4 regions of the Gottfriedia sp. S16(2024) genome follow, and region 2 is predicted to be linked to each of the others. Evidence: riboswitches for the same ligand, from Rfam matches in the RefSeq annotation. Region 2 holds a riboswitch; each other region holds the start of a gene.
What was found. Region 2 has a riboswitch for S-adenosylmethionine ahead of AB1282_RS08665 (methionine ABC transporter ATP-binding protein). Riboswitches for the same ligand answer to the same signal wherever they lie in the genome.

Region 1 (8,240 bases), 1.5 Mb from region 2:
AAAAGAGACCGCCAAAAAAATGACGGTCATTTTTTTTACAATTTAAGAAAGTATAAATTGGCAAACAGGGAAGAAAAATCGACGTAGAGCCATTTTTAGGTATAGGTATAAATGCATCTATGCCTCTGAATTCTCCTAACAGCTCGCCAATCGTCTTTATGAATTTTTCACTTCATTAAGAGCTTCAGTATTTGATTTACTTGGAGCAAAATAACCTTCTGAATTAACTGCAGCTGGTGTAGGTTGCCCTTTATCTTTGTTCTTCTTTTTTACATGTGGATTTTGATTGTGACCCATGAATATCACCTCCAAATTTAGTATGTGCTATATTTCCTACTTACTTTCGGAATTGTTATTAACAATAAGTGGGAAGATTGCTATGCAATTTTCTTCTCTTTTTGGGTATGTTTTCTTGAACGGTTAAGAATTAGTAAAGCCAAAATTGAAAAGAAAATTGGTCCTGCAATCATCCAGATTGTTGAGTTGAAATCACCTTCAATAGCCGGTTGAATAATCGTAAAAAAGTTTGCAAATCCAACGACCAAAATAACGAGAATGCTCGCAAATAAAGAAGATGAATTTGATTTTAAAATTTGAAATGGCTTGTCGATTTGTTCATTTCTTTTAAACATTGGATACGCAATACCTAAAAATATATAAGGTAAAGTCATTGAAACATTTGTCATTAAAGTTATTTTATTAAAAAATGCTGATGCTCCTTGGCCACCAAAGGAAGTAAGGACAATAATGATTGAAACAATTGAAAATTGTACCCACATTGCATTGACAGGCATACCTTTTTCATTTGTGTCAGAGAATTTTGTCGGCCATAAGTATTTTGGTGTGCCTTTAATGATTGTTTTTAACGGTGCATAAATTAATGTGAAAAATGCTCCGGTATATGCAAGAAACATTGATAAACCAGTAATTCTTGCAAACCAAATACCAATTTGATCGGCAGTATGTGATGATAAAGTAAAAGCTTTTCCAAGTTCTAATCCTAAATTGTACATAAGTACATATGTTATGTTCCCTAAATTCGTAGTGCTAGCACTTAAATCATTTGACCAGTTTATAAAGATTCCTACTAAAAAAATGCCTAACGAATATCCTACGGAAATAATAATTGCTGAAATGGTAATCCCTTTTGGAAAGTTCCGTTCAGCGTTCTCCGTCTGATCAACTAAACTACCGATTGCTTCTAGCCCACCATATGCAAAAATCGCAAATACAACAAATGATAGTATCGCAAGAGTTGAAAGATAGTTTGGATTTGGTGAGTGAGCAAATGCTGATGAGAAACTTTTAATCGGTTGAGCAAATTTGCCGCCATTTAATACCAAAATAATGATACTTGTAATTAACAGCACTATATTTAAAGAGAAAACTGTAATACCACCAATTGTTGTAACTTTACTAATGCTTTCAATTCCTTTCGAAGCAAAAAATGTCACAACTAACATCCAAAGTAATGCTAATAATCCGATAGATTGAGTAGAAGTAAGTCCAAATAATGAAAGTGATTGCGTTTTGTCACTACCAAAAATGAACGTTGATAGTGGAATCCAAACCTTTGAGGAGACACTTACCATATAAATTACATAAGAGGAGAACCACATAAAGGTACCTATAAAAGCGAATCTAGGTCCAACCGAATCAGCCATCCATGTATAAATTCCACCTTCTGAATGCTTATATGCAGCTCCGAACTCAGCCATCATAAATGCAAAAGGAATAAAAAACGTTATAGCAGAGAGTAAGTACCATGGAATTGCACTATATCCCATTAAATAAAAAGCGGTTGGTATATTTCCAAAACCATATACAGTGGTAAATACCATTAATATTAAGCCAACAAGTGAAAGTTTTTTACTCAAGATCTCACCCCAATAAATAGTCGATTATAAATGAATAGTCATATTTTCTTCAATAATCGGTAATTTATGAGGACATACACACAGTTAGGTTTTAACTTATTTTTTAGAAATAATAAAGAATAGTTTCGTTCTATTTTTCAAACGCTAAGTTGATTAATAAATACTTAAAATGGTTTTTTGAAAGAGAAAGGATGAAATAAATGAGCTTTAATGAAGTAGTATTTAGGGTCATATGCTCATTTTTTGTTTTATTTATTTTAACGAGATTAATGGGGAAAAAGGAAATTAGTCAATTAGATGTATTTACATTTATAACAGCCATTACAATAGGGAATGTAGCAGCATCTATAACGACATCTAAAACATTAGATATTGAAGATGGGATCATTGGATTAGTTGGCTGGGCAGTTTTGACGATCATCATGGGGTATTTAAGTTTAAAATCTAAATCTTTACGTCGGATGATTCTTGGGGAACCAATTATTTTAATTAGACAAGGAAAAATAATGGAAAATGCATTAAAAAAAGCTAGATTAGATACAGAGCAATTTCAAGGAATGCTTCGTAATGAGAATATTTATTCGTTGAAAGATGTAGAGTACGCTATATTTGAAATTGATGGCAGTCTATCAATTATGAAAACAAAAGATGTTAAAAAGAAAAAAAATAAAACATGGAAAAAAACTTTGTTATTTCCAACGTCAACAGCAGTGGTATCTGACGGGGAAGTAAACGAAGATGCATTATCAAATTTAAACTTGGATAAAAAATGGTTAATAGCTCAACTTGAAAGGGTAGGCATAAAATCAATTTCAGATGTGTTTTTTGTTGAAGTACAAACAGATGGTTCGTTATATATCGACTACCGAGAAGATCATTTCAATGAAGAAGAAAATTAATTGACTCACATCCTAAAGAGGATATGAGTCAATTTAGTTTTTATAAAAATTATTCGTAAATAGGTACCCAACCTTCAGTCGTAACAAATAATCGAACAGCTACTACTTTACGATCCTCTGCTAAAGTGAAGTAGTGGCGTACATTTGGTGGTACAGAAATTAAATCTCCAGGATTCAAATTAACATGGAAAAAGCCTTCATTTCCCTCGATAATAAACGTACCGTGACCGCTAACGATGAAGCGAACTTCGTCATCCGTATGATGATGCTCACGATTGAAGTTTTTAAGTAATTCATCAAGATTTGGAGTTGCTTCTGAAAGAGTAATAATATCACTGGCTAAATAGCCACGTCTTGATGAAATACTGTCGATTTCAGCTTTAAATGTTTCAAGAATCGCTGCTTTTTCATCATCTGATAAAATAAATTTTTCTTGTAACGAACTATGTAATTGTTCGATATTCCAATTTTCGTAAATTACACCTTGTTCTTCTAAATAAGCTTTTACTTCAACATCACTTGTAATATGATAATCTTTTTTTTCTACCCAAATTGTTGCCATTCTTCATTCCTCCAAATTAATTCTTTATAAATGTATTTTTTTGAATACCTTGTAATGCATATTGGAATAGAAACTCATAAGCTTCTAAATGCTTTTTAGCTTCAAATGCTGATTCGGCCCAAACTGTTATCCCATGATTATGAATTAATACAGCACCATGATCATTCTTTATATGTGGAAGAAATTCATTTGCAAGAGTAGGGATATGCGCATGATTTTTTATGATTGGAATTGTAATTTCTGCATCTTCTTCCCATAATCCTAATGCTTTAATAATTTCGATACCAGAAAAAGATAACTCATCTTGATATGGAAAATCCTTTGTTATAAAGTTATTTGCTAAAGTGTGTACATGAAGTACGCATTTTGCATTTGTATGTTGATAAATTAGCCGATGTAAAATGGCTTCAGCTGATGGTTTTTTTGATTCATCCCAAACAGATTGGTCAAATTCATTAACGAGTAAAAAATCGTCATAAGTATGTCTAGTTTTATCTTTACCACTAGTTGTCACTAAAAAGTTTAAAGGTTCGTCATTTACTTTAATTGATAAATTCCCGCTAGTTCCTAAAAACCAATCTCGATCAGCTAGTACTTTTTTTACTTCACGGATTTCATCATAATGTTTGAAAAATTCCTTCATACTAGCACCTCCTTCTCTAATGAAGCTCGAATATCATAGAAATTTTCAAAAGGAATGAAAGGTAAAGATAGTTCTTCACATTTATCTTTTAAGAAATCTCGAGCAAAAATTAAATTGGCTTCTTTTGCAATTTGTAAGTCAGTAATTGAATCGCCAATGACAATGATAAAATCATTTGATTCACTAAATTTTCTTTTAACAGATGGTTTACACATTCCACAATCATTCGTACAGTTTTCATCACAAGAATGATCCCATTGAATTTTTACAGTTTGGCCCGTAAAGTCAGTACGATTACATAAAATATCCGAAGGTGGAAGGTAATCCGCTAATATAGGATGAACAAAAAAATCTAGCCCGCCACTTACAACTTTTAACGCATATTGTTGAACGCTTACAAATTGAATAAAATCGCTAAAACCATCTCGAATGATAGTACGATCGATTACAAAATCAGTCATTTCTTGTTTTTTCGTTGAAGGAATCGTAGCAAACATTTTCTCTACGCCTTCTCGAATCGATAGATTGCCATTTAATACTTCACTTGTTAATTCACTTACTGAAGGAGGAGCAAATTCTTTAATTAAATTAACGATATTGTCTCCCTCAGTAATTGTTCCATCAAAATCACAAAAAATCTTTATTGCCATTGTTGTTTACCCCCAAAGTTGTAATGCTTTTTGTAGTGATGTATTTGGAAGTGCGTATTCTTTTAGCCCAACTCCAGACAGTGTTGCTGAAATTGCTTCTCTAAATGCATTACCTCCACCAATCGGACCATCCGGATGACCATGAACACCGCCACCAGCGTTGATGACTTGCTCAATTCCAAAATCTTGAATTAATTGAGGCACTAGCGCAGGGTGAATTCCAGCAGAAGGTACTGGGAATGTCTCCTTTAATCCATTTGATACAGTTAAATTTTCAGCGATTTTTAAAGCTGTCTCTTTTTGTAATGCAACTGAACCATATGGCGAAGGGAATAGACTAAAATCTGCACCTGCAATTCGTAAAAGTTTCCCTAGTAATAATCCTGCGTCAATTCCATAAATTGGTGATGCTGTAAACGCACCCGAAACAGCAGGATGGGCCATAATTGGAACATTAATTGATGGATCCTCTGCCAAACCTTGAAGTACATCAATTCCATACGAGAATACATTTAATAAAAATACATCCGCACCAGCTTCTGCAGCACGTAATGCTTTTTCTTTTAACTCATATGTACGGCCAGTTAAATTCACCGCGTATAATGTTTTGTGTCCTGTTTTTTCATAAACTTGGTTCAAAATATTTTTTCCGTGAGTGACGCGATCTGTTATAGATGTATTCGTGTCAAAAAGTATCTCGTCGTCTTTAATTAAATCAACGCCGCCTAAAGCTTGCTTTTTTAATTCCTCTGAAATGTATTGAATGTCTCTGCCGATTATTGATTTGAAAATGCTCATTAATAAAGGTCGATCATATACATCCAATTTTTCTCGAATGCCTTTAATACCAAATTTTGGACCCGGAAATAAATTTAAAATGTCATCAGTAAAATTTAAATCTATTAGTTTAATTTCGCCATCAAGGGATAGCTTACCGAAAACTGTTGTTAAAATAGCTGGAAGATCAGCTGAAAAATTTAAGCTAGGATAATAAATTTCAATAATCCCTTTTGTTGGTTTATATCCTAAAAAGTTAACGATATTTTCTTCGCATTCTATATCACGAACTGAAAGAACTTTACCTTTATGCTTTTGTAATTGAATTTGATCATTTTGAGGTAATGACGTCCAAGAACCAACCGTTAAACCTAGCGCGATTGACTCTGCCTTTTTTTCTAAATGATGATTTTTATCATAAACTTGGTAAGTTGCTATTACTCCACTCATTTCAAAACCTCCAAAAAGTTTTAATCAAACAAAAAACCTCTCCACTAAGGAGAGGTTTACCTACACCTTATCTGTCAGCAAATGCTGCGAGAATTAGCACCGTACTAGTTAACTAGCCGGTTGCCGGGTTTCGTCGGGCTCGGTCCCTCCACCTACTCTGAATAAAGTTAATATTTAATTTTGAATTATTAATCTAATCGCATTATTTCATGAACAATCATAATTGTCAAACATTAAATTTTGAAAATATTTCAATTTCTTTTAATCTAGCAACTGCTTCCTTCAGTCTATCAGTATCTGATAGTAGGCCGACTCTTACATACCCTTCACCATATTCTCCAAATCCATTTCCTGGAGCGACTGCAATATGAGCCTTTTCAAGTAATAGATCAGCAAATTCCTGTGATGTAAAACCTGCTGGAATTTTTAGCCATGCAAAAAAGGACCCTGCTGGTGCAGTTACTTCCCATCCAATTTCGTGACAACCGCTAATAAATACATTTCTACGCTCTTCATAAAGTGCTAATAGTTGTTTTACACTTTCTTGAGATTCTGTAAGCGCAACAGCGGCAGCTTCTTGAACAGCAGGGAAGATGCTAACGTAAAGATGATCCTGTAATAGATTAATTGCTGAAATAACCTCTTTATTTCCAACTGCAAAACCGATTCTCCAACCAGCCATATTATAAGTTTTAGAGAGGGTATAAATTTCAATCCCGCATTCCTTTGCTCCTGGCGTTTGAAGATAACTTAAAGGTTTTTTGCCGTCAAAACCAAATGCGCCATAAGCAAAATCATGACAAACTGTAATTTGATTATTTCTTGCAAGCTCAACTGTTTCTTTAAAAAATTCTTCTGTTGCGATAGCGCCAGTGGGATTATTTGGATAATTGATAAATAATATTTTACTAGCATCCAAAACATCCTGAGGAATTAATTTATAATCTGGTAAAAATTGATTTTGTTCAAGTAATGGAAGCATGTATGGTACTGTTTTTGAAAGAGATATACCAGATAAATAGTCTGGATAGCCTGGATCTGGAACTAAAATTGTATCTCCAGCGTCACATAAACAAAGTGGTAGCTCAACTAATCCAGCTTTTCCACCGAATAATATGGCTACTTCTTCCTCTGGGTCTAAATCAACATCATACTCTCGTTTATAAAATTCTACAACAGCATTTTTTAAAGATCTCATCCCTCTAAACGGAGAATAACGATGAGTTAAAGGGTTTTCAACAGACTTTTGTAATGCTTTTATAATATAGTCAGGTGTTGGCTGATCTGGATTTCCTTGACCAAGATTAATGACATCATGACCATTACCTATTGACTGATTCACTTTTTGGACTAGTGAAGCAAAAAATTGTTTTGGTAAATTGTTTAATAGTTTACTATGATTCAAGTTAATCACTCCAAAAATATAATAAAATTAATTTGAATAGATCGTTACTTAATCGACTGATTTTCATGAACGACTGTTGCAATAACTTTCACCATCATATATGCTCGATTTAAAAATGTCTATAAAATTTAGAATAGGGTGAATAAATTGTGATTAAAATTGCGTGTATTCAATCTGACGTTATTTTAGGTAAATCAAAGTCTAATTTAGAGAAAATGAAAACTCAAATAAACGAAGCTGTTAAAGAAAATGTTCAGGTTATCGTATTACCAGAGTTATGGACAACAGGCTATTGTTTGGAAGAGATTGGCTTGCACACAGGTGAACAAGAAGCGATTATTTCTGAACTTCAGTCGATTGCAAAATCAAATAATGTAATATTGATTGCTGGTTCGTTCCCAATTGCAAGAGAAAATGGTGTAACGAATACGTTAATTGTTATTAGCAATACTGGTGAATTAGTAAAATCTTATGATAAAGTTCATTTGTTCCAGTTAATGAACGAGCATCACTATCTTCAATCAGGGGAAACAGACGGTCTTTTTGAAATCGATGGATTAACAGCTGCAGGTTTTGTTTGCTATGATTTGCGTTTTCCTGAATGGATTGGAGCTCATTCTCAAAAAGGTGCAAAAGTTTTATTTTTTGTCGCTGAATGGCCAATTCAAAGAATGAATCATTGGGAAATCTTGTTAAAAGCAAGAGCAATTGAAAATCAGTGTTATGTTGTTGCTTGTAATCGAGTAGGAAAAGATTTAGCAAATACATTTGGCGGAGGATCAATGATCATTGACCCTTGGGGAGAAGTAATTTCCAAAGGTAGCACGAATGAAGAAATCGTATTCGGTGAAATTGATCCGAAAAAAGTCGATGAAATACGCGGTACAATCCCTATTTTTGAAGACAGAAAAGAAGAAATTTACAAAAAAATTTAAAAAAGTGATTGACAAATTAAAAATTTATAAACTAAAATACGA
Region 2 (8,240 bases):
ATTTGCAATCGGCGTTAGTTATTTAGTAGGTATTAAAACACCTGAAAACTTTAATATGCCATTCATTAGTCGAAATATAAAGGACTTTTGGAATCGCTGGCATATGAGCTTATCATTTTGGTTTCGTGACTATGTATATATGAGAATGGTATTCTTACTGACTAAGAAAAAAGTGATAAAAAATAGAAGAAATATATCATATATCAGTTACACTACTTTATTTTTACTAATGGGTGCATGGCACGGGATCCAACTAAATTACCTACTTTATGGTGTATACCAAGCCATATTGATGTGTAGTTTTGATTGGTTTGAACAATTCAATAAGAAAAAAAAGATTTGGAAAAATAATAAACTAACACATGTATTAGCGGTTATTATTACATTCCATTTTATTTGTTTCGGATTTTTAATATTTTCAGGACATCTAGTTAACTAAAGGAGAATGAGTATAATGGAAAATTTAAGAGCAGAAGTTTTAAAACTTTTAGCAGATTTATGTAATACAGATGAAGTGGTTGAAAATCCAGATATTCTGATTTTTGAAGAAGGATTATTAGATTCATTTGGTACAGTTAGCTTATTAGTTGAAATCGAAGAACAACTTGGTATCAACGTAACGATTTCTGACTTCGATCGTGAGGAGTGGGCAACACCAAATAAAATCATTTCGATTTTAGAGGCTAGAAAATGAAAAAAGTTCAATTTTTTGGGATGATAACAGCTATTTTAATTTTTTTACTAGCTTTGTATCTTCCAAATTCTTTTTACGAACTATTTATTACAAAAGAACGATTAAATAATACAGCAGCATCTTTAAATCCTGAAACATTTCAAGGGACTTTACTTCAAAGCAAAATGTTAAAAGACCCAAAATTTCTACCTATTTTTGGGTCTTCAGAACTTGCTAGAAGAGACCCCTTCCATCCTTCTAGATTTTTTATGGGAGAAAAAGATGAATTTACTCCCTATCTAATTGGTCGAGGGGGATCACAAAGTCTCGTTCATTTTCTTGATTTAGCATCTTTAGGTGATGGCATTAAAAATAGAAAAATTGTGTTTGTTTTATCTCCACAGTGGTTTATTCCACATGGGATTGATGATACTCATTTTTCACCTAATTATTCTGCGCTTCAAACTTATTCATTCGTTTTTAATAATACAATTGATATTTCAGTAAAGAGACAAATTGCAAAGAGACTTTTAACGCTGTCAATTATCAAAAAAGACTCTTTATTAGTAACTCAACTAGAATCATTTATTTCAAATAACAAAAAAATTAAATTCGAGGCTATGGCTGAAAAGCCGTTAGCTTACACATATTTTAAAATACTTGAAAAGAAAGATCTTTTTGATACCGTTATAATGGATCCAGATAAAAACTTCCGATTAAAAAAATCAAAATATGAAGATTTATCCTGGGATCGAGTAGCTCAAGTTGCCGATAAAATGGGCCAACGTGAATCAACTTCAAACCATTTCGGTATAATTAATAAATATTATAAAAAGCACATTCAAAACCGTCTTCTAGCATTAAAAAATTATAAACACGATAGTAACTATGGTGTATCGCCAGAATATGATGACCTTCAAATGGTATTAGCATTATTAAAAAAAGAGCACACAAAAGCGTTGTTTATCTCCGTTCCAGTAAATGGACCATGGTATGATTACGCTGGTTTCCCTAAAGAAGGTCGAGAAGTTTATTACAAAAAAGTAAAAAAACAAATTGAAGATTCTGGATTCCAAGTGGCTGATTTTTCTTCACATGAATACGATGAGTTTTTCCTAAAAGATACAATTCACTTAGGCTGGAAGGGCTGGGTATATGTAGATCAATCTTTAAATAAGTTTTATTCAGTAAATCATACACCCCCTTCTGCAAGTTTAAATCATAGATATCAATGACAAAAGCAGACTAATGTCTGCTTTTTTTTCATTGTGTTGAAATATAAAATAGTCAAACGGATATTAAGTGAATCTTATTACTATTTTTTTGTTATCTAATATTTATTTTAATGTTAATATGTTTAGCTGTTTTAAAATATCAACAAACTATAGTATTAATTATTCTTGAGAAATTAAAAATATTTTGAGCTAATTTTTAGAAAAACAATTTCAAATAATAGTTTAGTAAAATGTTCGATATTAATTGACCTATAAACTGATTAATAAATAACTGTTAGTTTATGCTAAGTAAAGGCTATTTGATTAGGTTTTTATTGTAGGCTTCTTTGAGATAAACAAGTTGATTGGAACGAAAGGGGTGCTCGACTCCTATGGGATATGCGGGAAGGCTGAGACCCCGCAGGCGGCGCGCCAAGGAGGCTAAAGAATCTCGCCCCATGGAAAGCGAGCATCCCTTAGTGGAAATCAATATCACTCTACTCCTTTTACGAAAATATGATAATTAATTGACAAGATTTTTTCTCAACAACGTGAAGCAGACTTGTGTCTACTTTTTTCATTGCAGACAGACATTAAAAATAAATAAATTCTTTAAACTACCAAATACTAAATTAAACAAAAACTTGAAACTTCATTTATAATAAAAACGATAACATTCAATTATTAAACTGTTGAAAGAAGGTTTCTAATTTGGCACATATCTTAGTAGCGGGAAAAATCCCAGAAAAAGCCGAGCAATTATTAAAAGATCATCATGTCATTGTTTATGAAAATGAGCAATTAATTACAGAAGATGAATTGTGTGAACTAGTTGGTGGGATAGATGCAATTTTAAGTTTACTATCCACTCCAATCACCAAAAGAGTAATTGATGCTGCTAAAAATGTAAAAATTATTGCTAATTACGGAGCAGGATTTAATAATATCGATGTAGATTATGCAACTAGTAAAGGCATTCATATTACAAACACTCCACTTGTTTCTACAGACGCAACTGCTGAGTTAACTTTTGGAATCCTCCTAGCTGTATCCAGAAGAATAGTCGAAGGGGACGAACTTTGCCGCACAATAGGTTTTGAAGGGTGGGCTCCATTATTCTTTAGAGGAACCGAAGTATCAGGAAAAACTTTAGGTATTTTTGGTTTCGGTAATATCGGACAAGCTGTAGCTAAACGAGCTAGGGCTTTTAATATGAATATTATTTATCACCAACCAAGAAGATTAAGTAATGAACTTGAACAAGAATTAAATGCCACTTACGTATCAATGGATGAACTTTTACAGACTTCTGACTATATTACCCTTCATTCTCCTTACAAGCCCGATCTACACCATTTATTTGGAAAAGAAGAGTTTTATAAGATGAAAGATACTGCATTTTTTATCAATGCAGCTAGAGGTCCTTTAGCGAACGAACAGGAATTAGTAGACGCATTAAAGGATGGCGTAATTGCGGGTGCGGCTCTAGATGTATTTGAATTCGAACCAAAAATAACAGAAGAGCTAAAATCACTTACAAATGTTGTATTAACACCTCATATCGGTAATGCAACATATGAAACTCGTGATGCTATGTCAGAAATAGCAGCTAAAAATATTATTGAGGTTATGGCTGAACGACCACCAATCTCACCTGTAAATCAAATTCTTGTGAAGAGCTAAATATAGAAAAGGGATGGACATAAGTTAGTTTAACTGACTTATGTCCATTCCCTTTTTTATTTATTTTATTAGCGATTTTCAGAATTTATTTGCAGTTAATAGTTTTTCAAAGCTTTATTCCCTATAGAAAAAAGAGGGTTCCCATAAAAATTCACTTGGGATACCCTCTCTGTTTATTATTGACTTACAGGTACTACAGCACCTTTATATTTTTTAATGATGAAATCTTGAATTTCTTTTGAGTGTAATACTTTTACAAGCTCTTTAATTTCTTTTTTATCTTTATCACCTTTACGAACTGCGATAATGTTTACATATGGAGAGTCTTTACCTTCTAAAGCAATAGCATCCTTCATTGGGTTTAATCCAGCATCAATTGCGTAGTTTGTGTTAATTAAAACTGCATCGCCTTCATTGTTTTGATATACTTTTGGAAGCATACCAGCGTCTACGTCAGCTTGGAATTTTAAGTGTTTTGGATTCTCAACAATGTCTTTAATTTGAGCAGTAGTTGGATCAATTCCAGCTTTAAGTTTAATTAATCCTTCGTGTTGTAATAAGCTTAACATACGACCATGGTCAGCTACTGAGCTACTCATGATAATTTTAGCTCCATTTGGAAGTTCATCTAAGCTCTTATATTTTTTAGAGTAAACTCCAATTGGCTCGATGTGGATTCCACCAGCGTTTTCAAATTTATAACCATTTTCTTTCATTTGAGACTCTAAATATGGAATGTGTTGGAAATAGTTTGCATCTAATTCTTTTGAAGCTAGTGCTTTATTTGGTAATACATAATCTTGGAATTTAACAATTTTTAAGTTAATTCCTTCTTTTTTAAGGATTGGTTTAGCTTGTTCTAAAATAACTGCGTGAGGTACATTTGATGCACCTACCACTAATTCTTTATTTTTATCTTCTCCACCTTTATTACATGCTGCTAAAGATAATGCTAAAACACCTGCTCCTAATAAACTTGCGATTTTTTTGAATTTCACTGTCAGTTCCTCCCTTATATGATTAAGCTCTTTTATCTATTTTCGTTGTTACTAAATCTCCAATAAACTGAAGAATAAATACAATTAATAAAATAATGACTGTCGCAACAAGAGTTACTTGGTTATTAGAACGTTGGTATCCTTCCATAAATGCTAGGTTACCAAGTCCACCTCCACCTACAACACCAGCCATTGCTGTATAACCAACAATTGCGATTGTAGTAACTGTTAAACCTGAAATAATTGCTGGTAAAGCTTCTGGTATTAATACTTTTACGATGATTGTAAAGGTACTAGCTCCCATTGCTCTTGCAGCTTCGATTACACCTTTATCAATTTCACGTAATCCGATTTCGACCATCCTTGCATAGAATGGTGCAGCACCAATAATTAATGCAGGTAATGCTGCTTTTGCTCCAAGCATTGAGCCAAGTATAAAGATCGTAAATGGAATTAATAAAATGATTAAAATGATAAACGGTATTGAACGAAAAATATTTACAAACGCTGCTAGGATTGTATTAAAAAATTTATTTTCAAGTAACTGGTCTTTACTAGTTAAAAATAAGAATAAACCTATTATTAGTCCAAAAATAAAAGTTGCAACCGCAGCAATTACAACCATGAATAATGTTTCTTGAGTAGCTACAAGCATTGCATCCCAATCAACATTCGGAAAAAGTTGTGTCATCTTATGCTACCTCCACTTCAACTTGTTTTGCTTCTAAATAAGCGATTGCTTCTTTGATGTTTTTTATGTCACCAACAAGTTGAATCTTCATTGTCCCATAAGAGCCTTCAGCAGTTTGAACAATTTTTCCTTGTAAAATGTTAATCTCAATATCAAAGTGCTTAACTACCTCAGAAATATGCGGCTGATCTGCTTGACCATTTTTAAAGGTTAGCTTGTAAGTATTATCCTTCCCATCACCTTGAGAAATTACTTCACCTTCATCATTGCCTTTGATTTGCGTCACAAATTTCTTTGTAATTGCTTGTTTAGGACGAGTAAATACATCAACAACATGGCCTTCTTCTACTACATTTCCGTTTTCCATTACTGCTACTCGTTGACAAATCTTTTGAATAACATGCATTTCATGGGTAATCAGAATGATTGTAATACCAAGCTGTTTATTAATATTTGTCAGTAAAGCCAATATTGAATCTGTTGTTTCAGGATCTAATGCAGAAGTCGCTTCATCACATAAAAGAACATCTGGGTTATTAGCAAGTGCTCTTGCAATTCCGACACGTTGCTTTTGACCTCCACTTAGTTCAGAAGGATAAGCATTTTCTCTACCTTCAAGTCCTACAAGTTTAATTAATTCTTTCGCACGATTAATGCTTTCCTTTTTTGAAACTTTAGCAATTTCAAGTGGGAAAAGTATATTTTCTAATACAGTTCTTGACCACAATAAATTAAAATGCTGAAAAATCATTCCTATTTTTTGTCTTGCTTTTCTTAACTGACTAGATGAGCATTTAGAGATCGATTGACCATTAATAATCACTTCACCTGATGTAGGGGACTCAAGTCCATTTAGCATACGTAATAACGTACTTTTCCCTGCGCCGCTATATCCGATCATGCCAAAAATTTCACCTGTTTCAATATTTAAAGAAACATTTTGTACTGCGGTAACTGTGCCCTTTTTACCTTTGTATGTTTTACTTACATTATTTATTTGAATCATACACTTGATCTCCTTTCAAAACATTCTAACAACTTATCTTTCAATTTTTTGTAAGTAAGTACTTTTTTAGTCGCATAAAACAAAAAAACCTTTCAACTCACATGAGTAGAAAGGTTTAACATACAAAAAGTATTCCTTTCTCTCATCTCTCAAAGCATATGCTTTGCAGGAATTAGCACCATTTCAATGACAATCATTGACGGTTGCTGGGTTTCACAGGGCACAGTCCCTCCACCTCTCTCGATAAGAGTTAACTTACGATCTATTAAGTTGTTTAACGTAATTTCTTTAACGTAAGTCCAATTCTACAAACTTAGACAGTAGTTGTCAACAATTTTCTAAAAGTTTTTTTTCGTTTTCTACACTTGTATATTGAAAAATCGTTTCCATTAGTAGTAATAATCGATAGTTCCCTTCAAAAGAAGCATCATTCAGTTTTAATAAAAGTCCTAACCTTTGCGAACCTGAATTTAGATATTCCCATCCATCTTTTGAAAAATTAACTCTAAGTTGCGGAATCGAACGATCAATTACCTCGATAAAAGGAGCCTTTTTACTTAACTTTATAAATACTTTTTCATTTAGGCAGTTTAATTCTACAATCCTTTCTTCGATTGGCAAAATGATTTGTAAATATTCCTTTTTTATAAATAAGTTTCTTGCTTGTCCTATCCACTCCTTGATATCCATAATAAACACCTCTCCCGATTTCTTTAATCTTATTTTCTCATAGATAAGAGGTGTATTCTTTATATTTCGCTCGACATTTACCTTGATAAAAATCTATATTTTAATTTTATTTCTACAACATTCAACTCATTTCCCGAGAAATATGTCAAAGGTTAGGGACATTTATAAGGGATTTAGAAAATGAAATAGCTCTCGTATGATCACTTAAAAAGACAAATAAAAAGAGTGCATTTCGAATGCACTCTCTTTAATGTAATGACAAAATCCTAAAAACTTGATGATCAACTCATCGTTTAATATATAAATTATATTTTTTTAACAATTCATGTAAATAAGGTACAGATTGAAAAGCGTAAATTTTTTGTTTCATTTCCCCATTTTCAAAAATAAGTAAACAAGGTACACTTTCAACCTTCCAGTTTTGAGCTTCTTCCACTATTTCATTAATATTTACCTTACTGATAGGTAAATTTGGCAGAATCTCATTTACAACTTCTAGCATTTTAGAAGCTACTTGGCATGTACCACACATTGCGGTATAAATATAAATAACTGTAGTCTCTTTTGATTGAATTCTTTGCATTATTTCATTCTTTGTCCATTGCTGCATATTCTTTATTCCTCTTTAATTTGTACGTAAATAATCTGTAAATACTAAAATATCTGCCCCTAATAATACACTAGCTAAATGTTGACTCGGAGCTGTTGCCACTTCTCGATAACTTCTATCAATGTACAGATGCTCTGCCTGTGGAAATTCTCTTTTTAACAATCTTCTAAGCTTTTCACCAGCCTCATCTGCATCTACTAACACATAAATTTCTCTTAAATCTAACATTTCAGCAAGCTCATCTAGCTTTGAAGTACCAACTGTACCATTCGTACAGATAATATCTACAGGCTCCTTTATGATTGTCTGTATTTTCCTCTTATCAGTAGTACCTTCGACAATGATAACTTTTCTTTGATCTTCAATATTCACTGGGCATCACCTAATGTATAGGACTCAAAAACTTTTGACTAAAAATCTTTTGTATATAGTATATTCGATTTCCCCTTAGTTGTTTCCTTTTTTTCCCCTAAATGAAAATGTCCCTTTAAATTATGTTTTATGTAAATAAGTTAAGCTTTATTACATTAATTATACACGTAAATTGAACTACTCACCACTTAACCACCTTACGGGTTGTTTGAAGTGGGAGATTCTTGGGAACTCAGCATACTTGCTAGTGTTATTTCTTTGCCAGCAGAGGTTTCTCATATTTACCAAGCTATCTCCGTAGAT
Region 3 (8,240 bases), 210 kb from region 2:
TACTTAAAGAGAAAAGATTTTGAAAACGCGCAAATATTATTTAAGGTGACACTTGATATGGTAGATCGGTCTTCTTATAAATACGTTAAATACTTGTATAACTATTTGGAAAGTAGTTTTTTTGGGAATTTACTACTGAAAAATGATTTGCTTAGAAAAGCTAATGAAGGAAAAGCTATTGCAGAAAAATTGGACTCCAGTTTATTCAAAATATTATTCCGACTTTTAATCTATCTTATAGAGGATAAACTCGATCAGTATTATAGTTTTATGGAGAAGACAGCCTTAATCTATTTCCAGTCAGTGAGTAATATGGTTGTTTTTAAAACATATGTCGAAAAATTATATAACAACTACATAGAAACTAAGAATTATGCGAAAGCAATCAATCTATCTAAGTTTATTTTAGAAGAGAATATTTAGGGAAGATAAAAGCACATATTTGATTAGACTGAACCCAATAAAGTAGATCGAGGCAACGTTGGTTTTAAAGGGTGTTATTTTATGCTATGCTTGTGTAACTTATTGCTGTTTCAAATATCTTTCATAAAAATTTGCTAATTTTGTACTAATTTAATTAAAATGGAACTAGTCGTTTTTTTTTTTTAGTCTTTGCGATAAATTTAAATTGAAATGGAGAATGAATTAGATGACAAATCAGAATGAAACGAACGCTTTACCGCCAAAAACATGTACAATTGAACGCCTTGTTACGCTTCAAGAGGATGTTGAAAAAGTATTGGCAGGACAAAAAACTGCTACTCGCCGAAACGGAAGATATGCAGATGTTGGGGAAGTGATGACCCTTCAAAATAATCAGTATGTTGTTGAAAAAGTTTATTCTCAAGCCCTTGGTGAATTGACAGATGAGGATGCTAAGCAAGAAGGCTATGCGACAGTAGAAGAGTATAAACAATCGATCCTTTCAATCCACCCTGGGATGCCTTGGTTGCCAAAAATGAGGGTATGGGTTCATGAGTTCCGTCTCATCCAAGAATAATTTTAATGCTGTATAGATTTCTTCTTTATATACATATTGCTAGTGTAATCCTATCGATTGGCCCTTTTTTTGTTTTGATTCCGATACTCAAAAAGCTGCATACCTCAAAGTCTGCGATACAACAGATTTATTTGGATGTATTCCGGTTTGCTGTCAGATTGGCAAAGCATGCTGGGCATGTATTGGTTGGATCAGGGGTTTTGTTGGTACTAGTGGGTCATTGGTCGTGGAAGACATCTTGGATTGTGATGACGATTCTTCTTTTGGTGAGTTCATTATTTTTCCTAGCTAGAGCCTTTTCACCGACCATTCGGAAATTCAGTGAACCAACCCATGACCAGAGAATGCTAATTCAGAAGCTTCGTCGATCAATCTGGATTTACATCGTTCTTTTGATGGTTATGCTATGGTTTATGGTAGTAAAGCCTGCATTATGGTAGGAATGATTCAAAAAAGCAGACAGGTTCTCTTATCAAAGAAGACTTGTCTGTTTTTTTGCCTTCTTTTAAATGAAATACTAATAAAAACTCAAAAAAATAAGTATATAGACCTATTTCAAACGGAATATGAAATAGTTTTTTGATTTGAATATAAAGGACCTAAGACCTGATTCAAACAATACTCGTAAAAAAAATGCTATTTTCAAACACAATTTTTTCTAAAAAATTTAAAAATAATTCTTGACGTATTATAAAAAGAGAGATAACATGAACTCAATAATTTAAAAACTTAATAAATTCTATTACTTATCCAGAGAGGTGGAGGGACTGGCCCTACGATACCTCGGCAACGGGTTTGTTGTTTCGAAACAAATACCGTGCTAATTCCTGCAAATCGTTTAAGCGATTTGAAAGATAAGAAGTAAAGTGGCTTATATATTATAACCCCTCTTCTTATCTGTCTTATTGGATAAGAAGGGGGGTTTTTTGATGAGTTGCCATAGGAGAAAAAGGAGAAAATATAATTATAAAACCTAGTTTTCAAATGTGTTTACTTAGTTATAATGTTTGGAATAACTTGCATTGGAGGAAGAAATTTGATTGAGATTAAAAATGTCTCCAAGGTTTATCCTGGAAGGCCACCAATTAAAGCTTTAAATAATATTAATATGAAAATTGAGAAAGGTGAGATCTATGGAATCATTGGCTTTTCCGGAGCGGGAAAAAGTACATTGATTCGTTGTTTAAATAGACTTGAAGAGCCAACAGAAGGATCAGTTCTGATAGATGGATTGAACTTAATGACATTAAATGATGAAGAGTTACGTAAAACACGTAGAAAAATTGGTGTCGTATTCCAACACTTCAATCTACTTTCAGCCAAAACGGTATTTGATAATATCGCAATGCCGCTATACCTTGAAGGAAAGAAGAAACGGGATGTTCAGGAAAAGGTAATGGAATTAATTGAATTTGTTGGACTGACAGGGAAGCAAGATGTATTTCCGGGGCACTTATCGGGGGGACAAAAGCAAAGAGTTGGAATTGCAAGGGCACTTGTAACAGACCCAGATCTGTTGCTATGTGATGAAGCTACATCTGCATTAGACCCTGAAACAACAAAGAATGTATTAGAGCTTTTAAGGAAGGTAAATAAATCCTATAATCTTACAATTTTTCTTATTACCCATGAAATGAGTGTAATTCGTGATTTATGTGATAAAGTGGCCGTCATTGATGATGGTGAAATTGTCGAGGAAGGTAATGTTTACGACGTTTTTACGAATCCACAAAAAAGTATTACAAAGAATTTTGTTAACACTGTATTACAAAATGAGGTGCCGTCTAAGTTATCGAAAACATTATCAAAAGGGAAATATTATCAATTAGTCTTCCTAGGTGATAAGGCTGCCAATCCATTATTATCAGAGGTTCTTAAAAAATTCGATATTCATTTAAACATTCTTTATGGATCGATTACAGAGCTACAAGAAAGACCTTATGGGAATTTGCTTGTGGCACTAGAAGGAACAAAAGAGGAAAGCGCAAAAGCTATTAAATTTATTTCGGAAAAGGGGATAGATGTAAGGGAGGTTGAGTTAAATGGAGCTTAATTGGGAATTCTTTTGGCCACAGTTTTTACAGGCAACTCAAGATACATTTCTAACTGTACTAGGGTCATTTATTTTTGGCACAATCATAGGATTGCCTTTAGGTATTATCCTAGTTGTAACAAGGCCAGGTCATATAATGGAAAACAAACCTTTATTTACGTTGTTAAATACCATTATAAATATTGTTCGATCTGTACCATTTATTATTTTACTAGTTGCCATTATACCGTTTACTAGATTATTGACGGGAACGTCCATTGGCGTAGTTGCAGCAATTGTTCCGCTTTCAATCTTTGTAGGGCCATATTTGGCAAGATTGATTGAGAATTCCATGCTAGAAGTGGATAAGGGAGTGCTGGAAACTGCCTATTCAATGGGAGCAACAAAGTTTCAAATCATCGTGAAGTTTATTTTGCCTGAAGCAATTCCATCGTTGATTCTATCATTTACAACAGCAACGATTGGATTGATTGGATCGACTGCGGCAGCTGGTGCTGTTGGTGCTGGGGGATTAGGTGACTTAGCTATTACATATGGTTATCAGCGTTTTGAAACATTGGTTATTGTCATTACAGTTGTTTTACTAGTACTTATTGTTCAACTCATACAAAGTTTAGGAAATACGTGGTCAAGATACGTAAGGAGGAAAAGAGGATGAAAAAGTTTTTTACTATTTTTGCAGCATTATTATTAACGGTTTCGGTATTATCAGCATGTGGTTCTAATGCATCATCAGGTAATGGAAAAGAGAGAACAGTTAAGATTGGTATTAACGGTGATGATTATGAACTTTGGAATATTGTACAAAAACAAGTGAAAAATGAAGGGATTAAATTGAAAATTATATCATTTTCAGATTATGTTCAGCCTAACACAGCACTTAATGACGGTAGCCTTGATTTAAATTCTTTTCAAACGATTACTTATATGAACCAATTTAAAGGCGATCATAATTTAGATATTTCAGCGATTGGCTCGACAGTGATTGCGCCAATGGGGATTTACTCACATAAATTTAAAGAGCTAAGTGATATTCCAGATGGAGCAACGATTACTATACCAAATGATGTTACGAACGCTGGCCGTGCACTTAAACTATTACAATCTTCAAAGTTAATTAGTTTAGTAGATAATTTTGACCCTAAAGGAAGTATTGAACAAATTAAAGAAAATCCTAAGCATTTAAAAATCAAACCGATTGCTGCAGGGCAAACAGCTAGATCATTGGATGATGTGGCAGCAGCGATCATCAATAATGGATTCGCGGTTCAAGCGGGCTTAGACCCTGCAAAGGACCCACTTTATAAAGAAGATCCTAATGATAAAGCAGCTATGCCGTATATCAATGTTATTGCATCTCGTACGAAGAATAAAAATGACAAGGACTTTGCAAAGATTGTAAAGGCTTATCAATCAAAAGAAGTTCATGATTACATTATTAAACGTGACAAAGGTGCTACGGTTCCAGTAGTCATTACGATTGATAAAATTAAAAATCTATAAAGCTAGTTCATGCTTATTTAAAAGAATGGAAGGGAGAAAAGTTTAAATGACAGTCAAAATTGAAACACAAAGAGAGCAAATTGTGAAAAGTATTGAGGAATCGAAGGAAGTTTATCTTGAAATTAGCCACAAGATTCATGAGAAGCCTGAAATTGGCAATCAAGAATTTTTTGCATCAGAAACACATTCTAAAATTTTAGTAGAAGCTGGTTTCGATGTCACACGTAATATTGCAGGGCATGAAACAGGCTTTGTAGCAAGAAAAACGTCATCTAAGCAAGGCCCAACTATCGCTTTTTTAGCAGAATATGATGCACTACCTGGTCTTGGTCATGCATGCGGACATAATATTATTGGAACAACGAGTGTAGCAGCAGGAATCGCTCTTGCTGAAGTCATTTCTGAGATCGGAGGAGAGGTTGTCATATTTGGAACACCAGCAGAAGAGGGTGGACCAAACGGAAGTGCAAAAGGGAGTTTTGTAAAAAATGGATTACTAGAAGGCGTTGATGCAGCTCTTATGCTCCACCCAAGTGGTAAAACTGGTTTGTCGACTCCATCTTTGGCAGTAGATCCTTTAGACTTCCATTTTTATGGAAGAGCAGCACATGCTGCTGGGTCTCCAGAACATGGAATTAATGCTTTAGATGCAGTAATCCAGTTATTCAATGGAATTAACGCCCTTCGTCAGCAGCTTACTAGTGATGTTCGCATACACGGAATTATCACTCATGGAGGCGATGCACCAAATATTATTCCAGAGTATGCTTCAGCAAGATTTTTCATCCGTGCTAGTACTTGGAAAAGAACGGAGGAAGTATCCACTAAGATTCGTAATATTGCCGAAGGAGCAGCAATTGCAACTGGCAGTACTGTGAAAATTGAAAGATTTCAAAATGAAGTCCATGATTTTATTATCAATCAATCTCTTGATGAGATTGTAGGTGAAGAACTAAGCCTATTGGGTGAAGTAGTGAATAGCAAAAGCGGCGGGCTTGGATCTACTGATGCCGGAAACGTAAGTCACGTTGTTCCGACTTCTCACGCATATATTAAAATTGGACCTGATGATTTAATTGCTCATACGAATGAATTCCGTGAAGCTGCGAGGTCGCCACTTGGTGATCATGCTCTAGTTACGGGAGCAAAAGCATTGGCTCTAACGGGCTATCGTTTAATTACCGATAAAAACCTTTTGGAAAAGGTTCAAAATGAATTTCAGCAAACAGAAAAATAGTTAGCTTGAACGGTCAGAAAGATGGACGGAAATTACCATCTTTTTGACCGTTTTATTTTTGATAGCCCAGTCTTATGACGTTATTTCTTCTATTTATATAGAAGTCTTCTGTTAACTCCTTAGTAAATAATATAGATTTACATTACCCCATTTCAATTTTATCTAAACGTAACCTCAATTTTACTAAATCTTAAATTTTAAAGATTAAACTAAAACTTAGATATGTTTTCTACAAGTTTATCACTCTATAAATCTTTGATAGGGGTAATTTAATATGGTTTCTTTAAATAAAGTAAAGGATTTCTCAGATGAAAGTGTTAAATATGCACAACAGCATCTAGCAAACGAAAGGACATATTTAGCATGGCTGCGTACTGCGATCTCAATTACTGGTGTAGGATTTTTAACAACTTCACTACACTTTACAATTAAAATTAGTGATAACCAATTCATTAATACATTAGCAATTTTTCTTGGCATATATGCATGTATTGTTGGTTTTATTACGGGTGTATTAGCTACTATTCTGTACAGTAAAAAGCGGAAAGAAATTCAAAATGGAAAATTTTTACCTACTCATAATTCAATTATTCTTGTATCAATTCTATTTTCTTTTTTAATATTCATGATTGTGTTGTATTTGTCATTATTATTATATAAATAGACCCGAATCGTTTCATTTTTTATCGGTAGTTTTTATAGGGATATTTTTATAAAAATCGAATATTACATAAAGTGGACACTAAAATGAATGGAGTGATTGATATTTTTTATCCTGAATCTCGGTTTGAATCGATTAATGGAATGGAACTTCATTTTACAGAATGGGGAGAAAGAAAAAATCCAACAGTTGTTTGTTGGCATGGTTTAACTAGAAATGGCAGGGATTTTGATATTTTAGCTCGTCATTTAGCTAAGGACTATCATGTAATTTGCCCAGATACGATTGGACGAGGATTAAGTCAGTGGAGTACTTCTCCTGAGCAAGATTACTGTTTTGAAAACTATGTAAATATAGCCATTGGTTTATTAGATCGTTTAGAAATTGAACAAGTTCGTTGGGTAGGAACTTCGATGGGTGGAGCAATTGGAATGCGACTTTCTGGTACGCCGGAACATCTAAATCGTATTTCCCATTTAGTATTAAATGATATTGGGGCAGGTGCTTCAGAAAACCAACCACAAGATATTGAAGGAATTAAGAGAATTATTAGCTATGTTGGTTCACCACCGCAATTTAAAACATTTGCTGAATTGAAAAATTACTATAAATTAATTTATCATTCTTTTGGTGTTTCAAGTGAAGAAGAATGGAATGACTTTACGCAAAATTCTTGCCGTAGAAGAGATGAGGGTGGAATAGGCCCAGATTATGATCCTAAAATTGCATTACAATTTCAGCATACTGAGGATTTAACTTTATGGAATTACTGGGAGGCTATTCAGTCCAAGATTTTACTCATTCGGGGAGAAGTTTCGGACGTCTTGCCACTTGATGTAGCATCAAAAATGAAGGAAACGCAAAAGTTCCAAATGGAAACAATACCTAAAGTTGGTCATGCACCTGCTTTAAATACTAATGATCAAATCTCAATTATTGATAAATTTTTAAAATAAGTTTAGGTTTTATGCGATAGCTCTGAAATTGTAGGTTGTTCCATATGCCGGGTTAACAGACTAAGGAGCGGCCTTTTTAATTGTATGAACTATGTGGGGGGATCATGGCTACACTTTTTATTTGTAGTTGATATGATCGCCCCTTTTTTATAAATAATAAGTAGATTTTATCCAATATACTAAGAATTAGGGTATACTTGCAGGTTTTCCACTTTGGAATAGCCAATATTGTACGATTTTCATGTCATAATACCTTAACTGGTATGGGTAATTTTTAGTCTTAATTGCGGTTATTAGGAATTTAATTGCAGATTTGCTAATTTTAATTGCGGTTTTCGAAATTTAATTGCAGTTCATCCTTTTTTGCAGCCTGGAGAATTCCACACGCCCTTCTTTAATTAATACGATTGACTATGACGCTACGTAACCGTATAAACTGTGAAAAGAAAGGAGGAGAGATCGTGGATAGTAAGTATTATTATATAACCGAATTTGCCAGAAAAACTTCTATTTCTGTTAGAACACTACGATACTACGACAAAATTGGTTTATTAATACCAACAAATACCGACGAATCGGGTTTTAAGTTATACACAGATTATGATTTAGTTCATCTTCAATCAATACTTACCTTCAAATTTTTAGGTTTTACTTTAAAAGATATTCAATCGATTTTAACGGAAAGTAGTTTAGATTTATCAAAGAAGTTAAAAGAACAAAAAGCAATGTTGAAAGCTAAAAAAGATCAAATTGATCAGATTGTTAATGTGATTGAGCAGGTAGAAACATCGATAAAATCTGATTCAATTGATTATGAAAGTGTTACAGAG
Region 4 (8,240 bases), on a different contig from region 2:
ATCTTCATTTGTATAATCTATAACTTCATTTGCTCCTAAAGATCTCACCAATTCTAAATTTGATGTACTACATAAAGCAGTAACTTCTGTACCAAAATATTTAGCTAGCTGAATTGCATAGGTTCCAACACTTCCTGAAGCACCATAAATAAGTACTTTTTGTCCATTTTGAATAATACTTTTCCTTAGAAAATGTAATGCTGTAATCGCCCCAACAGGTACTGCTGCAGCTTGCTCAAATGTCATATTTATTGGTTTTTTAGCTAGAACACCTTCTTCATGTAAAGAGATATATTCAGCATTAGCCCCAAAAGTAAATCCACTATACCCAAAAACTTGATCACCTGTTTTAAAATTTCTTACGTTTTTGCCAACTGTTACTATTTCTCCCGCAAGCTCACAACCTGTTATTTTATTTTTCGGCTTGGTAAGGCCAAACATTAGGCGGGAAGGCAGCCAGTACATATATGGAAAATCGGAGCTTCGAAGTTTTACACCACCTGCTGTTACAGTTGATGCATGTATTTTAATTAATACTTCTTCATTTTTAATTTTGGTTTTTCAACTTCTGTTATTTGAAGAACTTCTGGTGGACCATATTTTGTACATATAATCGCTTTCATAGGTTCCTCCATTACAAACTTTAATTCAGTCATTTAACCTATGAAAAATGATTTTTAAGTATACCTATATGTAATGTAATTCGTAATTCTAATTAAACAAAAAAGACTGAATATAGCATATGCCATATTCAGCCTTAATCATTTTATTATAGACCTGCTTCAGTTTTTAAAACTTCTGCTTTGTCAGTACGCTCCCAAGGAAGATCGATATCTGTACGGCCAAAGTGACCATAAGCAGCAGTTTGTTTGTAAATTGGACGACGTAGGTCAAGCATTTTAATAATTCCAGCTGGACGTAGGTCGAAGTTGTTGCGAATTACTTCAACTAATTTTTCTTCTGAAACTTTACCTGTACCAAAAGTATCAATAGCGATTGAAACTGGTTTAGCTACACCAATTGCATATGCTAATTGAACTTCAGCTTTATCAGCTAAGCCAGCAGCTACGATGTTTTTCGCAACGTAACGTGCAGCGTAAGCAGCAGAACGGTCAACTTTAGTTGCATCTTTACCAGAGAATGCGCCACCACCGTGACGAGCATATCCACCGTAAGTATCAACAATAATTTTACGACCTGTTAAACCTGCATCACCTTGAGGTCCACCGATTACGAAACGACCTGTTGGGTTGATAAAGAATTTTGTGTTTTCATCAATTAACTCAGCTGGTACAACTGGTTTGATTACAAGTTCTTTAATATCATTTTCAATTTGAGCTTGAGTAGCTTCTGGACCATGTTGTGTTGATACAACGATTGCATCAATACGAACTGGTTTGTTGTTTTCATCATACTCAACTGTTACTTGAGTTTTACCGTCTGGACGTAAGTAAGAAACTGTTTCATTTTTTCTAACTTCAGTTAAACGGCGTGCAATTTTGTGAGATAATGAAATTGGAAGTGGCATTAATTCAGGTGTTTCATTAACAGCAAAACCGAACATTAAACCTTGGTCTCCTGCACCGATTGCTTCAATTTCTTCATCTGTCATGCTACCTTCACGAGCTTCTAATGCTTGGTCTACACCTAAAGCGATATCTGCTGATTGCTCATCAATAGAAGTTAAAACTGCACATGTATCTGCATCAAATCCGTATTTTGCACGGTCATAACCGATTTCACGGATTGTTTCGCGAACGATTTTTGGGATATCTACATAAGTAGAAGTTGTAATTTCACCTGCAACAAGTACTAAACCTGTTGTAACTGAAGTTTCCGCTGCTACACGAGCATTCGGATCATTTGCTAAAATTGCATCAAGAATTGAATCTGAGATTTGGTCACAGATTTTATCTGGATGTCCTTCTGTAACTGATTCTGAAGTAAATAAACGACGTTGTGACATTGAGTCCCCTCCTAAATTGAATTGACGGATCTCTTTTTTCTCAACATAAGAATAAAAAGTTTGTTCCTATTCCTATGTTTCCCATTTAAGATAAAGATAACTCAGTGTAAATTACGAAATTGCCACTGTATTTAAGTTTTGAGCAAAAAAAAAGCCTTCCTCTTATCAAATATTACCTGAGGAAAGGGTTCTTGGTATTTGCCTTTCGCTCTTATCGTCCAAGACATAAAAAATAGTCTTGCATCAGGTTCAGCACCTTTCACTAAAAGTGAGGTTGCTGGGCTTCGTAGGGCCTGTATCCCTCCACCTACTCGGGATAAGAGAGTATCCGTATGAAAAGTATCATATTAAAATTTCACTTTCTTGTCAACAATTTTCATCATAACTTAGACATAATTCTACAATAACTTTATCCCTACATTCATTTCTATTTAATGGGAAATTACTAATTATTATACTTACATTTAAATAACTTACTTCATTTAATAAGTAAATTTTGCTCAAATTTATTTTTTAATCAAATTCATAACACATTTTGCCAACTAATAGTATACACTATTAAAATAAATGTGTTATACTATTTATCGAGATACCTACATGGCAGACAAATTATATTTAAAGGATGGTATTAGTATATGAAGACAGTTGATGTAAACTTTGAATTAAACGAATTACTTACTAGTAATCAAATGTATAACCAACTAAGCGTTTCTGAGTTAGTTGAAAAAGTCCTAACAAGACAAGAAGGAATTTTAACGTCAACGGGAGCAGTTAGCGTTTCAACAGGCAAATATACTGGACGTTCACCTAAAGATAAATTTATTGTACAAGAGGCATCTGTTGAAAATTTAATCGATTGGGGTTCAGTAAATCAACCAATCTCTGCTGACGTATTCGAAAAATTATATAGCAAAGTACTTAACTACTTAAAAGATCGTAACGAATTATTCTTATTTAAAGGATTTGCTGGTGCAGATACTGAGTATCGTTTACCTATCCAAGTAATTAACGAATTTGCATGGCACAACTTATTTGCTCATCAATTATTTATTCGCCCAACTGAGCAAGAACTTACAACACATGAAGCAGAGTTTACAATTGTTTCTGCTCCGACATTTAAAGCAGACCCTGTAGTTGATGGAACAAATTCAGAGGCATTTGTTATTGTATCATTTGAAAAGAAAATAATCTTAATTGGTGGTACGGAATATGCTGGAGAAATGAAAAAATCTATTTTCTCAATCATGAATTTCCTATTACCACAAAATAATGTTTTACCAATGCACTGTTCTGCTAACGTTGGTAGCGAAGGCGATGTAGCATTATTCTTTGGACTTTCAGGAACTGGTAAAACTACATTATCTGCAGATGCAGACCGTAAACTAATCGGTGATGACGAGCACGGCTGGTCAGATAATGGTGTATTCAATATTGAAGGCGGTTGCTACGCTAAATGTATCAATTTAACATTTGAAAAAGAGCCACAAATTTTCTCTGCAATTAAATTTGGTACAGTTTTAGAAAATGTAGTTGTTAAACCTGATAGCCGTTTAGCTGACTATGATGATACAACTTTAACAGAAAATACTCGTGCTGCATACCCAATGCAAGCAATTCAAAATATCATTGAGCCAAGCGTTGCTGGACATCCACATGCAATTATCTTTTTAACTGCTGATGCATTTGGAGTATTACCTCCAATCAGTAAATTAACAAAAGAGCAAGCTATGTACCACTTCTTAAGTGGATTTACTAGTAAATTAGCAGGTACTGAGCGTGGTGTTACTTCTCCACAAGTAACATTCTCAACATGTTTCGGATCACCATTCTTACCGCTTCCAGCTGTAGAATATGCAAAAATGCTTGGTGAAAAAATTGAAAAGCATAATGTAAATGTATTCTTAGTAAACACTGGTTGGACTGGTGGAGAATACGGTGTTGGTAAACGTATGAATCTATCTTACACAAGAGCAATGGTTCACGCTGCACTTGAAGGTGATTTAAACAACATTGAAACTACTCAAGATGAGTTTTTCGGTTTAGCAATTCCAACTCATGTACCTGGTGTACCTGATAGCGTATTAGTCCCTTCAACAACTTGGGAAGATAAATCAGCTTATGATCAAAAAGCTCTTGAATTAGTAACTAAATTCAAAGAAAACTTCAAAAAGTTTGAAGGCTTTGATGCTCAATTGGCTGAACTTGGTGGACCTTTAAAATAATCTAATAAAGTAAAATGTAAAGGCTGTCCAATAAGTCGGGATTTATGACTTATTGGTAGCCTCTTTTTATTTTCAGTATTAAAAAACAACCTCACTCATTAAAAGGAAATTATTAACATTTAAAGAATAAGATTAAAGTAACATTAAATAAACTGAACATGGATAATAATCACTATTTATTTATCGAATTAAATGGAGGATTAAAATGAGATCCATAAAGATATTAACTCTGATTTTTTCATTTACTGCAATTTTATTAACTTCCTTGTTTTTATTTAATACTGGTACCTCGTCTAAAAATTTAGATAAGCATGTTTCACTATCTTCTAAAGAAATTGAGCCAAAAATTGAATCATTATCCAAAAGATATTATGAGATCAAAGATTCTGTGGATAATCAATTACTTTATGGAGTTGAATATTATTTGGTCTTATCAGTACCAGAACGTTATAAAAACGATATAGAAAATGCTCAAATAGAAATCCTACTACCTAAAAAAGTCCAAACAATATTTGGAGTCAATATTGAAGAAATCAATCATAATCAAAGATACAAAATCAATAATGGAAGAGCCGTTTTTAATCTCTCTAGTTCTATTGCTACTTCAAATATAACAATAGATCAAAAAAATTATATTAAAAATCATCATGATCTTTACACTATAAAATTTTTTCTAATGAAAATAAATTAATAAAAAGCATTGTTATAAAAGTAAAAAATTTTAATAAGAATTGAAAAGTTACATATAAAAAATGAGCCAATCTTCGGCTCATTTTTATTTTTTAAGTTTTATTAGGATATTATTTTTCAACTGGTCTATTCCCCATTGAAATAGAGATACGATTCCAACTGTTAATTTGATTGATTGTGAATACAAGATTTACGTATTCTTTTTCGCTAAAGTGTTTACTTACACGATTATATAGATCAGCAGATATACCTTTATTCGAAATTAGTGTAATATGCTCAGTTAACTCCAAAGCTGCTTTTTCAGCATCTGTGTAAAAATCACAATCTCTCCATGCACTAACACAGTATAAACGTTGTTCAGTTTCTCCTATTTCCCTCGCTTCAGAGGAATGCATGTCAAGGCAAAATGCACAACCATTTATTTGTGAAGCACGAATTTTAATCAGTTCACGAAGTTTATGATCTATACCCGTTGTTTTAATATACTTTTCCATTTCCATCATTATTTTAAGTGCTTCTGTGCTAATTTTGAATAATTAATTTGTTTTTCCATTTTAATTCCCCTAAAAAAGTTAATTCTAAAAATAATTGAACTAAATGTAGTTTTTGGAAATACTTAAATTAGCGACAAAGTTAATCTACGATTCACATTATCTATATTAAAACGTTTATTTCATTATGTCAAACACCTTTTACGTTTGAATTGTTCTTAAAAGTAAATGTTTGACAAAGAAATAAAACATTTCTAAGATTAATTAAAAATAATCTCATTTATGAAGAAGGTGTTTTCATGCAATATAGCGTTGGAGTTGAGTATGCACTTCATTGCCTTGTTTATTTAATTGACACTCCTGAAGATTCTCCAATTGGAATAAAGGAACTATCCTTCTTTCAAGGTGTTTCAGATACATATCTTTCAAAGATTTTTAGTAAGCTGTCTAAAGCTGGTATTGTAAGTTCCGTTCCGGAGTTAAGGGTGGCTTCAAACTTGCCAAGTCACCAGAAGAAATTTCTTTTTGGGATGTAATTGAAGCAATTGAAGGTCCTAAACCAATCTTTCAATGTAAAAATATTAAAGATAACGGATATCTTTATAGAGAAAAAGGTTGTACTCCAAGTGCCACCTGCACGATTAATTTAGTCATGCTCTCTGCCGAAGAAAAAATGCATGATTATTTACGTAATAAAACACTTTCATGGTTAAACAAAGAATTAGAAAGTGTTTTACCTAACGAAATACGGGAAGATACTCGAAATTTTTTTTCAAAGAGTAAATAAAAAACCTCTCTAATTTCCTAAAAAAGGAAGTAAGAGAGGTTTTTCTTTGTTCAACCACCTAAAGACTTACACATAAGTAACCGAGCTATTTTAGTAGAGTCAGTACTCCGCATTCACCCATTTTCTCCTATTGCATAGGCTAATTGTATATTTTCGATTAGGAGGGATTAAATGAAAATCAAATGGCTCGTTATTTTGTTTTTATTAGTTGCTTCTATTTTAGGTGCATGTTCGAAAGATAAACCTAAAGATGGTACTACAAAGGTGAGAGTTGCAGAAGTGACACACTCATTATTCTATGCACCTCAATATGTGGCTATTAGTGAAGGAATCTTCAAAAAGCATGGATTGGATGTTGAGATCACAACTACTGCTGGTGGAGATAAAACTATGACTGCTGTATTGTCAAACGGTGCAGATATAGGATTAGTTGGGCCTGAAACAACAATATATGTATACGCTCAAGGTGCAAATGACCCAGTGAAAAGCTTTGCCCAATTGACTCAAACTGATGGCACATTTCTAGTAGCTAGAAATCAAACGGTACCATTTAATTGGGATCAACTAAGAGGCAAAACATTTTTAGGTCAAAGAAAAGGTGGAATGCCACAAATGGTTGGCGAATATGTCCTAAGTAAACATGGGATCGATCCACATAAAGATTTGAACCTTATTCAGAATATTGACTTCGCAAATATCGCGAATGCATATGCTTCAGGTACTGGAGAATATGTTCAATTATTTGAACCTACCGCAAGTATTATGGAAAAAGAAGGAAGAGGTAAAATCGTTGCTTCATTCGGCTTGGAATCTGGAAAAGTACCTTACACTGCTTTTATAGCAAAAGAAAGTTATTTGAAGAAAAATGCGAAAACAGCTCAACAATTTACAGATGCAATATATGAAGCTGAACAATGGGTTGATACTCACTCTGCAGAAGAGATTGCAAAAGTGTAGCACCATTCTTTAAAGATACTCCTTTAGACATTTCAATAAAAGTTATAGATCGCTATAAGTCTCAAAATTCTTATTCAACAAATCCAATATTAGAAAAAGATGAGTGGAATAATCTTCAAAAGATTATGAAGAACTCTGGTGTATTACCAAAAGAAGTTCCACACTCAGTTTTAGTAGATACAAAATTTGCCGAAAAATCTACGGAGAAGTAGTAGGTTAACAAAATGAGTTATCTAACAGTTAATGATATTTCTCATGTATTTTTATCGAAGGAAAAGGCAATTAAAATATTGGATGGCTTAACGTTTGAAGTTGAAAAAGGTGAATTTGTATCTGTATTAGGTCCAAGTGGCTGCGGAAAAAGCACACTTTTATCGATCATTTCTTCATTGCTTACCCCATATGACGGTTCAGTAAAGTTTAAAGGTAAGCCTTATGATATAAAATCGGGAGAAATTGGTTACATGCTTCAGCATGACTATTTATTCCCTTGGAAAACAATTAAAGAAAATATCTTTCTAGGTCTTCAGATTCTAGATAAGGATACCGAAGAAAATAAAAATCGAACGCTAGAATTGTTAAATGAAGTTGGATTAAAGGATTATGAAAATGCATACCCAAGAGAACTATCCGGTGGGATGAGACAACGTGTTGCATTAGTAAGAACTCTTTCTACAAGTCCATCAATTGTATTATTAGATGAACCATTTTCCGCTCTAGATTATCAAAATAAAGTAAAGCTTGAAGAGTTAGTTTTCAACTTATTTAAGAAGTTAAATACTACTGCTATCTTAGTAACACACGATATTGAAGAAGCAGTAGCCATGTGTGATCGGGTTATTACGCTAACAAATGCTCCTACTAAAATATCAAAAATTTTCAATTTACCAGAAGAATTACGTATTCGCTCCCTTTTGAAACACGACACCAATCACTCTTTTCTTCTTATGTTTCTGCGATTTGGAAGGAGTTGGAGAAACGTGGCTAAAGTAAATGACGAACTAAAATCCTATCACGCCAGTATCGTCAAAAAAAATCGCCGTAAAAAGCTACTCATATTTTTCTTCCAACTATTAATTATTATTGTCTTTTTTATAGCTTGGGAGCTTTTAAGTCATCGAAGAATA

Region 1: linked by a shared signal. The riboswitch ahead of AB1282_RS15630 (2,3-diketo-5-methylthiopentyl-1-phosphate enolase) and the one ahead of AB1282_RS08665 (methionine ABC transporter ATP-binding protein) in region 2 are both predicted to bind S-adenosylmethionine.
Region 3: linked by a shared signal. The riboswitch ahead of AB1282_RS09600 (methionine ABC transporter ATP-binding protein) and the one ahead of AB1282_RS08665 (methionine ABC transporter ATP-binding protein) in region 2 are both predicted to bind S-adenosylmethionine.
Region 4: linked by a shared signal. The riboswitch ahead of metK (methionine adenosyltransferase) and the one ahead of AB1282_RS08665 (methionine ABC transporter ATP-binding protein) in region 2 are both predicted to bind S-adenosylmethionine.

Annotation. Positions count from the first base shown of each region.
Region 1 is NZ_JBFLUO010000001.1:3,324,437-3,332,676, forward strand. It holds gene AB1282_RS15600 (hypothetical protein) at 157-297, opposite strand; gene yjeM (glutamate/gamma-aminobutyrate family transporter YjeM) at 378-1,877, opposite strand; gene AB1282_RS15610 (DUF421 domain-containing protein) at 2,078-2,776, shown strand; gene AB1282_RS15615 (cupin domain-containing protein) at 2,826-3,338, opposite strand; gene AB1282_RS15620 (methylthioribulose 1-phosphate dehydratase) at 3,355-3,981, opposite strand; gene AB1282_RS15625 (2-hydroxy-3-keto-5-methylthiopentenyl-1-phosphate phosphatase) at 3,978-4,631, opposite strand; gene AB1282_RS15630 (2,3-diketo-5-methylthiopentyl-1-phosphate enolase) at 4,638-5,858, opposite strand; SAM riboswitch class I at 5,923-6,026, opposite strand; gene AB1282_RS15635 (pyridoxal phosphate-dependent aminotransferase) at 6,085-7,272, opposite strand; gene AB1282_RS15640 (carbon-nitrogen family hydrolase) at 7,416-8,198, shown strand.
Region 2 is NZ_JBFLUO010000001.1:1,841,106-1,849,345, reverse strand. It holds gene dltB (D-alanyl-lipoteichoic acid biosynthesis protein DltB) at 1-439, shown strand, start outside; gene dltC (D-alanine--poly(phosphoribitol) ligase subunit 2) at 455-694, shown strand; gene dltD (D-alanyl-lipoteichoic acid biosynthesis protein DltD) at 691-1,908, shown strand; gene AB1282_RS08680 (2-hydroxyacid dehydrogenase family protein) at 2,599-3,570, shown strand; gene metQ (methionine ABC transporter substrate-binding lipoprotein MetQ) at 3,747-4,568, opposite strand; gene AB1282_RS08670 (methionine ABC transporter permease) at 4,591-5,259, opposite strand; gene AB1282_RS08665 (methionine ABC transporter ATP-binding protein) at 5,261-6,265, opposite strand; SAM riboswitch class I at 6,405-6,515, opposite strand; gene AB1282_RS08660 (hypothetical protein) at 6,593-6,955, opposite strand; gene AB1282_RS08655 (thioredoxin family protein) at 7,242-7,565, opposite strand; gene AB1282_RS08650 (toprim domain-containing protein) at 7,581-7,931, opposite strand.
Region 3 is NZ_JBFLUO010000001.1:2,049,708-2,057,947, forward strand. It holds gene AB1282_RS09585 (helix-turn-helix domain-containing protein) at 1-423, shown strand, start outside; gene AB1282_RS09590 (ASCH domain-containing protein) at 650-1,000, shown strand; gene AB1282_RS09595 (hypothetical protein) at 1,006-1,440, shown strand; SAM riboswitch class I at 1,744-1,861, shown strand; gene AB1282_RS09600 (methionine ABC transporter ATP-binding protein) at 2,037-3,053, shown strand; gene AB1282_RS09605 (methionine ABC transporter permease) at 3,043-3,711, shown strand; gene AB1282_RS09610 (MetQ/NlpA family ABC transporter substrate-binding protein) at 3,708-4,556, shown strand; gene AB1282_RS09615 (M20 family metallopeptidase) at 4,603-5,793, shown strand; gene AB1282_RS09620 (YidH family protein) at 6,068-6,457, shown strand; gene AB1282_RS09625 (alpha/beta fold hydrolase) at 6,541-7,410, shown strand; gene AB1282_RS09630 (MerR family transcriptional regulator) at 7,872-8,240, shown strand, end outside.
Region 4 is NZ_JBFLUO010000002.1:9,541-17,780, reverse strand. It holds partial or broken gene AB1282_RS25635 (NAD(P)-dependent alcohol dehydrogenase) at 1-623, opposite strand, end outside; gene metK (methionine adenosyltransferase) at 770-1,966, opposite strand; SAM riboswitch class I at 2,175-2,289, opposite strand; gene pckA (phosphoenolpyruvate carboxykinase (ATP)) at 2,602-4,188, shown strand; gene AB1282_RS25620 (hypothetical protein) at 4,394-4,879, shown strand; gene AB1282_RS25615 (carboxymuconolactone decarboxylase family protein) at 4,989-5,381, opposite strand; partial or broken gene AB1282_RS25610 (Rrf2 family transcriptional regulator) at 5,669-6,156, shown strand; partial or broken gene AB1282_RS25605 (ABC transporter substrate-binding protein) at 6,334-7,325, shown strand; partial or broken gene AB1282_RS25600 (ABC transporter ATP-binding protein) at 7,338-7,763, shown strand; gene AB1282_RS25595 (ABC transporter permease) at 8,094-8,240, shown strand, end outside.